Regions from separate parts of the Streptomyces sp. RGM 3693 genome, predicted to be linked through region 2. Evidence: riboswitches for the same ligand, from Rfam matches in the RefSeq annotation. Region 2 holds a riboswitch; the other holds the start of a gene.
What was found. A riboswitch is a leader RNA that binds a small molecule or an ion and turns the genes downstream of it on or off. The one in region 2 is predicted to bind cobalamin.

Region 1 (4,203 bases), on a different contig from region 2:
ACCGTTGCACGGGCGGCAGCCGGGCCTTCGGCGCGACCCATCCGCTGTGGCTGGCGGGCTACTCGGGGGCGGCGCGGCTGCCCGCCGGCTGGTCGTTCCTGACGCTTCGGCAGTACGCCTCGCACGGGCCGCTGCCCGGGGATCAGGACCGCTGGAACGGGACACTGGCCCAGCTCAGAAAATTTGCCGACGGATGAGACGGAAGTGACGGCAGGGGCGCCTCCGCGTGAACACTGCGGTGGTGTCACCGCGGCGCCCGGCCGAGTTCACTTTCCGTTCACCCGTCGTCCGTACGGTCCCGACGACACTGACCTTCGAGCGGATTGCCTGGGTGAATGGAACACATCACGCTTCTCATCGGGATCGTGATCGTCACGGCCTTGGTGTTCGACTTTACGAACGGCTTCCACGACACGGCCAACGCAATGGCCACCACCATCTCCACCGGCGCCTTGCGACCCAAGGCCGCGGTGGCGATGTCGGCGGGACTCAATCTCGTCGGGGCGTTCCTCTCCGTTGAGGTGGCCAAGACCATCTCCGGCGGCATCATCGACGAGAGTGCCGGCATCAGACCTGAAGTGATCTTCGCCGGTCTGGTCGGCGCCATCGTCTGGAACCTCCTGACCTGGCTCGCCGGCCTTCCCTCCAGCTCCTCCCACGCCCTCTTCGGCGGTCTGATCGGCGCGACGCTGGTGTCCGTGGGCACCGGCGGCGTGCACGGCCAGGCCGTCGTGATGAAGGTCCTGATCCCGGCGGTGGCCGCGCCGTTCGTCGCGGGGCTCGCCGCGATGGCGGCGACCCGGCTCACCTACCGGCTGACCCGCGGCCGCGCCGAGGCCGACACCGCCAAGGGCTACCGCGCCGGGCAGATCGCCTCGGCGGCACTGGTCTCGCTGGCCCACGGCACCAACGACGCGCAGAAGACGATGGGCGTGATCACCCTCGCGCTGATCACCGGCGGGGTCATCGCCCCGCACTCCGACCCGCCGATGTGGGTGATCGCCTCCGCGGGCCTGGCCATCGCGCTCGGCACCTACCTGGGCGGCTGGCGGATCATCCGCACCATGGGCAAGGGCATCACCGACATCCAGCCGCCGCAGGGCTTCGCCGCCCAGACCGGCGCCGCGGCCACCATCCTGGCCTCCTCCCACCTCGGCTTCGCGCTCTCCACCACCCAGGTCTGCTCCGGCTCCGTGATGGGCTCCGGGCTGGGCCGCAAGGGCGGCGTGGTGCGCTGGTCCACGGCCGGGCGGATGGTCGTGGCCTGGGGGCTGACCCTGCCGGCCGCCGGCCTGGTCTCCGCGGGAGCCGCGTACCTCGCCGACCAGGGCAGCTGGGGCGTGACCACGGTCGCCGTCCTCGCACTGGCCGTCTGCGGCGGCATCTGGGCCGCCTCCCGGCGCAAGCCGATCGACCACACCAACGTCAACGAGGGTCCGGCGGCGGAGCCGGCCGGTGTCATCACCACGGCGCTGCAGACCGTCTCCCCTCCCCCGGCGGGCCCGATCGCCCCGGCGGCCACCGCCCCGGCGACCGCCGAAGCCGCGGACGGGGCCGCCGCTCCTGCCCACCCCGCCCCGGCTGTCGCTCCCGCCCAACCCGCGTCAGCCACCTCCTGACGCCGACCTCCCTGACCTAAGGACTACGCAATGCACATCGACTGGGCAGCTCTCGGCCAGGTCTTCGGCGTCAGCCTCGTGGTGACGGTGGGGATCGTGGGCCTGTTCACCGTCGGGATCGTGGGGACCTCCCGCAAGCCGGCCGTGGACGGCGACGCGGGGGCCACGACGGCACCGGGCGCGGGGGCGCGCGCCGGGGCACTGGCGGCCTTCGCGCTCTGCGCGGCCGCGGTGGCGTACGGGATCTACCTGATCGTCGCCGCCTGAGACCGACGCCGGCCCGGCCGGCGACGGACGGGGCGTCCGGCGGGCGCGGCAGCAGCCGCGGCCCCGGGCGCCCCGTCCGCGTTCCCGGGGCCTTGCCTCCGTGCGTCGACGGGCGCCCTGTGGTGTTGGCCACAGGGCCGGCGGCGGGGCTGCATCGCAGGTCAAGGGCGAGTTGACGGACCCTCGCGGGCGTGGTGGACTGCCGGGGCCAATCGGCGACAGCAGAGGAAGTCCGGTGCGAATCCGGCGCGGTCCCGCCACTGTCACCGGGGAGTGCTCCTCCGACGAGGGCCACGGCCCGTACGCACTCCGTACGGGCGGGAAGGCCGGGGGAGGCACCGATCCGGGAGCCAGGAGACTCTGGTCGCCGTCACGTCGAGCCAGGGCGCGGACCCTGAGTGAGGACATACCACCATGCCTGGCTGCCCGTCGAGAGCTCCACTGCCCGCTGCCGCAGGGCCCCTTCGAGGGTGCACGGCGGCCTGATCCGATGCGCGGCGAACACGCGGGATATGCGTGCGGCGCGGCCCTCGGCTTCCTCGGTGACCTGATCGCGGCGGATCCACGGCGCGGCCATCCGGTGGCCGCGTTCGGCCGGGCCGCAGCCGCCGTCGAACGCCGACTGTGGCGCGACCACCGCGGCCACGGGGCGGCCCACACCGTGCTGTGCGCCGGCGGTGCGACCGCCGGTGCCGCACTGCTGGAGCGCGCCGTACGGCACCACCCGGGCGCCCGGGCCGCGTTGACCGCGGCGGCGGTGTGGGCGGTGCTGGGCGGCACGTCGCTCGGCCGGGAGGCACGGGCCGTCGGCGGTGCGTTGGCGGCGGGCGACCTGGCCGCGGCCCGGGCGCGGCTGCCGCACCTGTGCGGGCGCGATCCGCAGGCGCTGGACGGGCCGCAGATGGCCCGGGCGGTGGTCGAGTCGGTCGCCGAGAACACCTCGGACGCTGTGGTCGGCGCCCTGGTGTGGGGCGCCGTCGGCGGAGTGCCCGGTCTGGTGGCGTTCCGGGCGGTGAACACCCTGGACGCGATGGTCGGTCACAAGTCGCCGCGCTACCGGCGGTTCGGCTGGGCCGCGGCCCGCCTCGACGACGTCGCCGGCTGGCCCGGCTCCCGACTGACCGCGGCACTGACGGTACTGGCGGGCCCGGACCGGCGCGGCGCGCTGCGGGCCTGGCGGGCGGACGGCGGGGCGCATCCGAGCCCCAACGCGGGCCCGGTGGAGGCGTCGTTCGCGGGTGCGCTGGGCATCCGGCTGGGCGGCACCCTGGCGTACGGCGGGCGGGTGGAACACCGGCCCGTGCTCAACGGCGGCGGGCGGCCGCCCGAGGTGCCCGACATCGAGCGGGCGGCGCGGCTGTCCCGGCGGGTGAGCCTGCTGGCGCTGGGCGTCACGGTGGCGGGTCGGTTTGCGGCGGGCGCGGTACGGCGCGGCATCAAGGGAAGGGTGACCCGGTGAACGGGCGGAGGAAGGCGGCCGGCGGGGCCATGGGCGGCGGGCTGCTGGTGGCCGGGACGACGTCCGACGCGGGCAAGAGCGTGGTGACCGCCGGCATCTGTCGCTGGCTGGTGCGGCAGGGCGTCTCGGTGGCACCGTTCAAGGCGCAGAACATGTCGCTGAATTCGTTCGTGACCCGTCAGGGCGCGGAGATCGGCCGGGCGCAGGCGATGCAGGCGGCCGCGGCCCGGGTGGAGCCGACCGCGCTGATGAACCCGGTGCTGCTCAAGCCCGGCAGCGACCGCAGCAGCCAGGTGGTGCTGCTGGGGAAGCCGGTGGGTGAGCTGAGTGCCCGTGGCTACCACGCGGGCCGGCAGGAGCAGTTGCTGGGCACGGTGACCGACTGCCTGGCGGAGCTGCGGCGCACCCACGACGCGGTGATCTGCGAGGGCGCCGGCAGCCCGGCCGAGATCAACCTACGGCGGACCGACATCGTCAACATGGGCATCGCCCGGGCCGCGCGGATCCCCGTCGTGGTGGTCGGCGACATCGACCGCGGCGGCGTCTTCGCCTCGTTCTTCGGGACCACCGCGCTGCTGTCCGAGGAGGACCAGTCGCTGGTCGCCGGCTACCTCGTCAACAAGTTCCGCGGCGATGTGACGCTGCTGGAGCCCGGGTTGGAGATGCTGCGCGGGATCACCGGACGGCGCACCTACGGTGTCCTGCCGTACGCGCACGGGCTGGGCATCGACGAGGAGGACGGGATGGGGGTCCCCCCTGGTCGAGCGAAGTCGAGACCTTGGGGGAGGGTGTCGCTGCGCGGGGCGGTCCGCGAGTCGGTGGTGGCGCCGCCGGCCGGGGAGGACGTGCTGCGGGTCG
Region 2 (4,203 bases):
CGCCGGCGATGGAGGCGATGGTGGCGGTCGGCGCGATGGCCAGCAGGAGCGAGTTGCGCATCCCGGACGTGGCGATCCGGGTGCGCAGCGCCGCCCAGCGGTCCGCCCAGCGCGGTTCGGCGTTCGGGTAGTGGTCCGGGTGCAGCACGCCGCGGGCCGTACGGGTCGCGGACCAGGCCGGGTGCGGGCCGTGCCGTTCGGCGAGGTCGGCGGATGCCTCGTAGGCGGCGAGCATGATCCGCTCGGAAATACGGGTCGAGAGCTCCCGCGCCTCGGCCGAGTCGAACGGCAGCCGCAGCCGGAAGAACACGTCCTGGAGGCCCATCAGGCCCAGACCGACCGGCCGCCAGCGGGAGTTGGAGGCGCCGGCCTGCTCGGTCGGGTAGAAGTTGATGTCCACGACCCGGTCGAGGAAGGTCACGGCGGTGCGGACGGTGGCGTCCAGCCGCTCCCAGTCCAGCTCGCCGTCCTCGCCCAGATGCGCGGCCAGGTTGACCGACCCGAGGTTGCAGACGGCGGTCTCCCCGTCGTCGGTCACCTCCAGGATCTCCGTGCACAGGTTGGAGGAGTGCACGACCCGGCCGGGCTCGGCGGTCTGGTTGGCGGTGCGGTTGGCGGCGTCCTTGAACGTCATCCAGCCGTTGCCGGTCTGCGCCAGGGTGCGCATCATCCGGGAGTACAGCACCCGGGCCGGGACCTGCTTACGGGCCTTGCCCGCGGCCTCCGCCGCCCGGTAGGCGGCGTCGAACTCCGCGCCCCACAGGTCGACCAGCTCGGGCACGTCGGACGGGGAGAACAGCGACCAGTCCGCGTCCGCCTCCACCCGGCGCATGAACTCGTCCGGGATCCAGTGCGCGATGTTGAGGTTGTGGGTCCGGCGGGCCTCCTCGCCGGTGTTGTCCCGCAGCTCCAGGAACTCCTCGATGTCGGCGTGCCAGGACTCCAGGTAGACACAGGCCGCGCCCTTGCGGCGGCCGCCCTGGTTGACCGCGGCCACCGAGGCGTCCAGGGTGCGCAGGAACGGCACAATGCCGTTGGAGTGCCCGTTGGTGCCGCGGATCAGCGAACCGCGGGCGCGGATCCGGGAGTACGAGAGGCCGATGCCGCCGGCGTGCTTGGAGAGCCGGGCCACCTGGTGGTAGCGGTCGTAGATCGAGTCCAGCTCGTCCAGCGGGGAGTCCAGCAGGTAGCAGGAGGACATCTGCGGGTGCCGGGTGCCGGAGTTGAAGAGCGTGGGGGAGGACGGCAGGTAGGAGAGCGTGCTGGTCAGCCGGTACAGCTCGGCGACGTCCGCGAGCGCCCGCGCGCCGTTGTCCTCGGCGAGGCCGCAGGCCACCCGCAGCAGGAAGTGCTGGGGCGTCTCGATCACCTGGCGGGTGGTGGGGTGCCGCAGCAGGTAGCGCGAATGGAGGGTGCGCAGCCCGAAGTACCCGAACCGGTCGTCGGCGCCGGCCGCCAGCGCCTCGCGCACCAGCGCGTCTAGCCGCGCCGCGTGGGTGCGGACGAACTCCGCGGTGGCGTCCGCGATCAGCCCCTCCTGGTGGCCGACCGCGATCGAGGCCGAGAAGGAGGTGGCGCCCTGGCCGGCGGCCTCCTCGGCGATGGCGCGGGTCAGCAGGCGCGCGGCGAGCTTGGAGTACTGCGGCTCGTCGGCGATCAGGCCGGCCGCGGCCTCGGTCGCCAGCGAGCGCAGTTCCGCCGCGTCGGACCCGGGGTGCCGGCCGCGCAGCGCGGCGGCGGCCACCTTGCCGGGATCGGTCGCGGTCAGGTCCGCGGTCAACTCGGTCAGCGTCCGCAGCAGGGCGACGCCCGGGCCGTCTTCGTACGCGCCAGGCGCGGCCACGACGGGCTGCACGACCTCGGCGTCTGACGCGGGCTCCGTTGGCGCGATGGTCACCTGATGCTCTCCCTCACTCGGCGGGGGCCGGGAGGGACAGTGGTGCGACGGGAGCCGCGCGGGCAGGGCCGCACCCCGCGGCGAACCGGGGGTGCGCGGGCCGGCCGCGCGGCGTCCATCGGCCCATCCCTCGGGGCCCGGACGTATCGACGCCGCACCGATGGCGGTGCGGACGTACCGTCGGCAGGTCCTCGGACTAGGGAGCGCACCGCCGGGTCCGTACCGTTGGGAAACGGCCGGTGGACTGCGCTCTCACACCGTTGCGGGACAGTTCCGGATTCGCACCGGATTCCCCTGCGGCGACAGCGAGGAAGAGCATACATCTTGTGTCGCTCCCCGCACGCACCCCCACATCTTGTGTCGTTGCCGCATAGCATTCCCCCAGGCATACGAAGGGCCGGGCCGCCCGGGCTCCCTTTGAACGCCGCCGCAAAGCCTTCGGAACGCCCCCGGAAGGCGGCTCAGACCAGCTCGCGGGCGAACGCCCACAGGGTGATGCCGGGCACCGGATCCCAGTCCCGCTCCGCCGCCCGCGCGAACCCCAGCCGCCCGTAGAGCCGGTGCGCCGGCAGCAGGTGCTGATGGCTCGACAGCACCATCCGGCGCAGCCTCAGCGCCCGCGCCCGCGCCAGACAGGCCCGCACCAGCGCCTCACCGATGCCCCGTCCGCGCCCCGCGGGCCGCACCGCCAACATCCGGAACTCGCCCTCGCCGGGCCCGGCCAGATCCGCGTACGGACTCCCGTGCGTCGCGAACGTCACCGCCCCCAGCACCGCCCCGTCCGCCCCGTCCGAGGCCACCAACACCTCGGCGTGCTCCGCCCGGTGCGCCACCTCCCGCAGCACCGCCGCGTACGGATCGTCCACCCCGCCGGACAGCAGCCCGTCGCTCAGATACACCTCCACCACCAACTCGCCGACCGTGTCGAACTCCGCCTGGCGTATGGGCCTGATCGTGATGTCCATGGGGGCCAGTGTGGCGACGACCGCCCGACAGCACGGCCGAGGTGGCGAATGGTGATCAACGCGTGACTGTCAGTGGGCTCGACTACCGTCGGTCTTACGTTCCCTGCTCGCTCCGACAGCAAGGAGAAGGCGCCATGACCGCGCTCGCCGACCCGCCGCACATCACTGTTCCCGAGCACTTCGAAGAGGCCGCCCGGATACTCGCCCGCCTGGAAGAGGGCGCGCGGTTGGAACTCATCGACGGGAAGGTCAGGAGCAAGCCCATGCCGGACGGGGACCACGGGCGGATCATTCAGTGGCTCACGCGTATCTGCATGCAGCACCGGCCCGAGCTTTGGCTCGACCCTTCCCAAGGTATCAAGGTGCAGTCGTACCGGAGTGGCCGCGCCCGGCCGGACGGCACGCTCGCCCCCATGGACGCCTTTGTCGGCCAGGGCGAATGGGTCGACCCTGACCCCGTCCTGATGGTCGTCGAGGTGACGTCGTACGACTCCGACACCGAGCAAAGTGACAGGGTTGAGAAGCCCAGGGCCTACGCCGAAACGGGCATTCCGCTCTACCTGTTGATCGACCGGAAGTCGTGCCAGGTGTCGCTCTACAGCGAGCCCGACGGCCAGCGCTATGAGGACGTGCACACCGTTCCGTTCGGCAAGTCCCTTCCCCTTCCGGACCCGGTGGGCATCGCGCTCGACACTGCGCCGCTGAAGGATTGGGTCCACTGACCGGCCCGGTTGCCGCGTCGCGCACGAAAGGGCCGCCGCGTCCCTGACGAACGCGACGGCCCTCCGCCGTAGTTGACGACGCTCAGTGCCCCGCCGCCGCCTCCGCCGTGGCGGGCGGCAGGTCGGCGGTGACGCCCGCGTCGCCGACGTCGGCGGTGTAGTCCGAGGGGACCGTCTCGTCGGTGCCCTCAGGGGCCTTGAGGGCCCTCAGGACGAACGTCAGGACGACCGTCACCACGACGTTCAGGACGAAGGCGGTGAGACCGATGTAGCCGATCTGGCCGATGCCGGGGATCTCCGCGCTGGAGCCGCCGAAGTGCTTCTGGGTCGGGCTGGCCACCCCGTACGCGGCGAGGGTGCCGTAGACCATGCCGATCGCCCAGCCGGCCAGCAGCGCCCAGCGGTGGAACCAGCGGGTGAAGAGGCCGCCGACCAGCGCCGGCATGGTCTGCAGGATCCAGATGCCGCCCAGCAGCTGGAAGTTGATGGCGACGGTCTTGTCCATGGTGAGGACGAAGGCCAGTGCGCCGACCTTGACCAGGAGGGAGACCAGCTTGGCGACCTTGTGCTCCTGCTCGGGCGTGGCGCTGGGCTTCAGGAAGTCCTTGTAGACGTTCCG

Region 1: linked by a shared signal. The riboswitch ahead of ACO0M4_RS37030 (cobalamin biosynthesis protein) and the one ahead of ACO0M4_RS02100 (ribonucleoside-diphosphate reductase subunit alpha) in region 2 are both predicted to bind cobalamin.

The regions. Positions count from the first base shown of each region.
Region 1 covers NZ_JBMPPQ010000004.1:186,365-190,567, forward strand. Annotated here, with positions in the region: gene ACO0M4_RS37015 (GH25 family lysozyme) at 1-197, shown strand, start outside; gene ACO0M4_RS37020 (inorganic phosphate transporter) at 336-1,619, shown strand; gene ACO0M4_RS37025 (hypothetical protein) at 1,650-1,886, shown strand; cobalamin riboswitch at 2,112-2,246, shown strand; gene ACO0M4_RS37030 (cobalamin biosynthesis protein) at 2,377-3,345, shown strand; gene ACO0M4_RS37035 (cobyric acid synthase) at 3,375-4,203, shown strand, end outside.
Region 2 covers NZ_JBMPPQ010000001.1:457,217-461,419, forward strand. Annotated here, with positions in the region: gene ACO0M4_RS02100 (ribonucleoside-diphosphate reductase subunit alpha) at 1-1,897, opposite strand, end outside; cobalamin riboswitch at 2,063-2,216, opposite strand; gene ACO0M4_RS02105 (GNAT family N-acetyltransferase) at 2,359-2,862, opposite strand; gene ACO0M4_RS02110 (Uma2 family endonuclease) at 2,997-3,584, shown strand; gene mctP (monocarboxylate uptake permease MctP) at 3,667-4,203, opposite strand, start outside.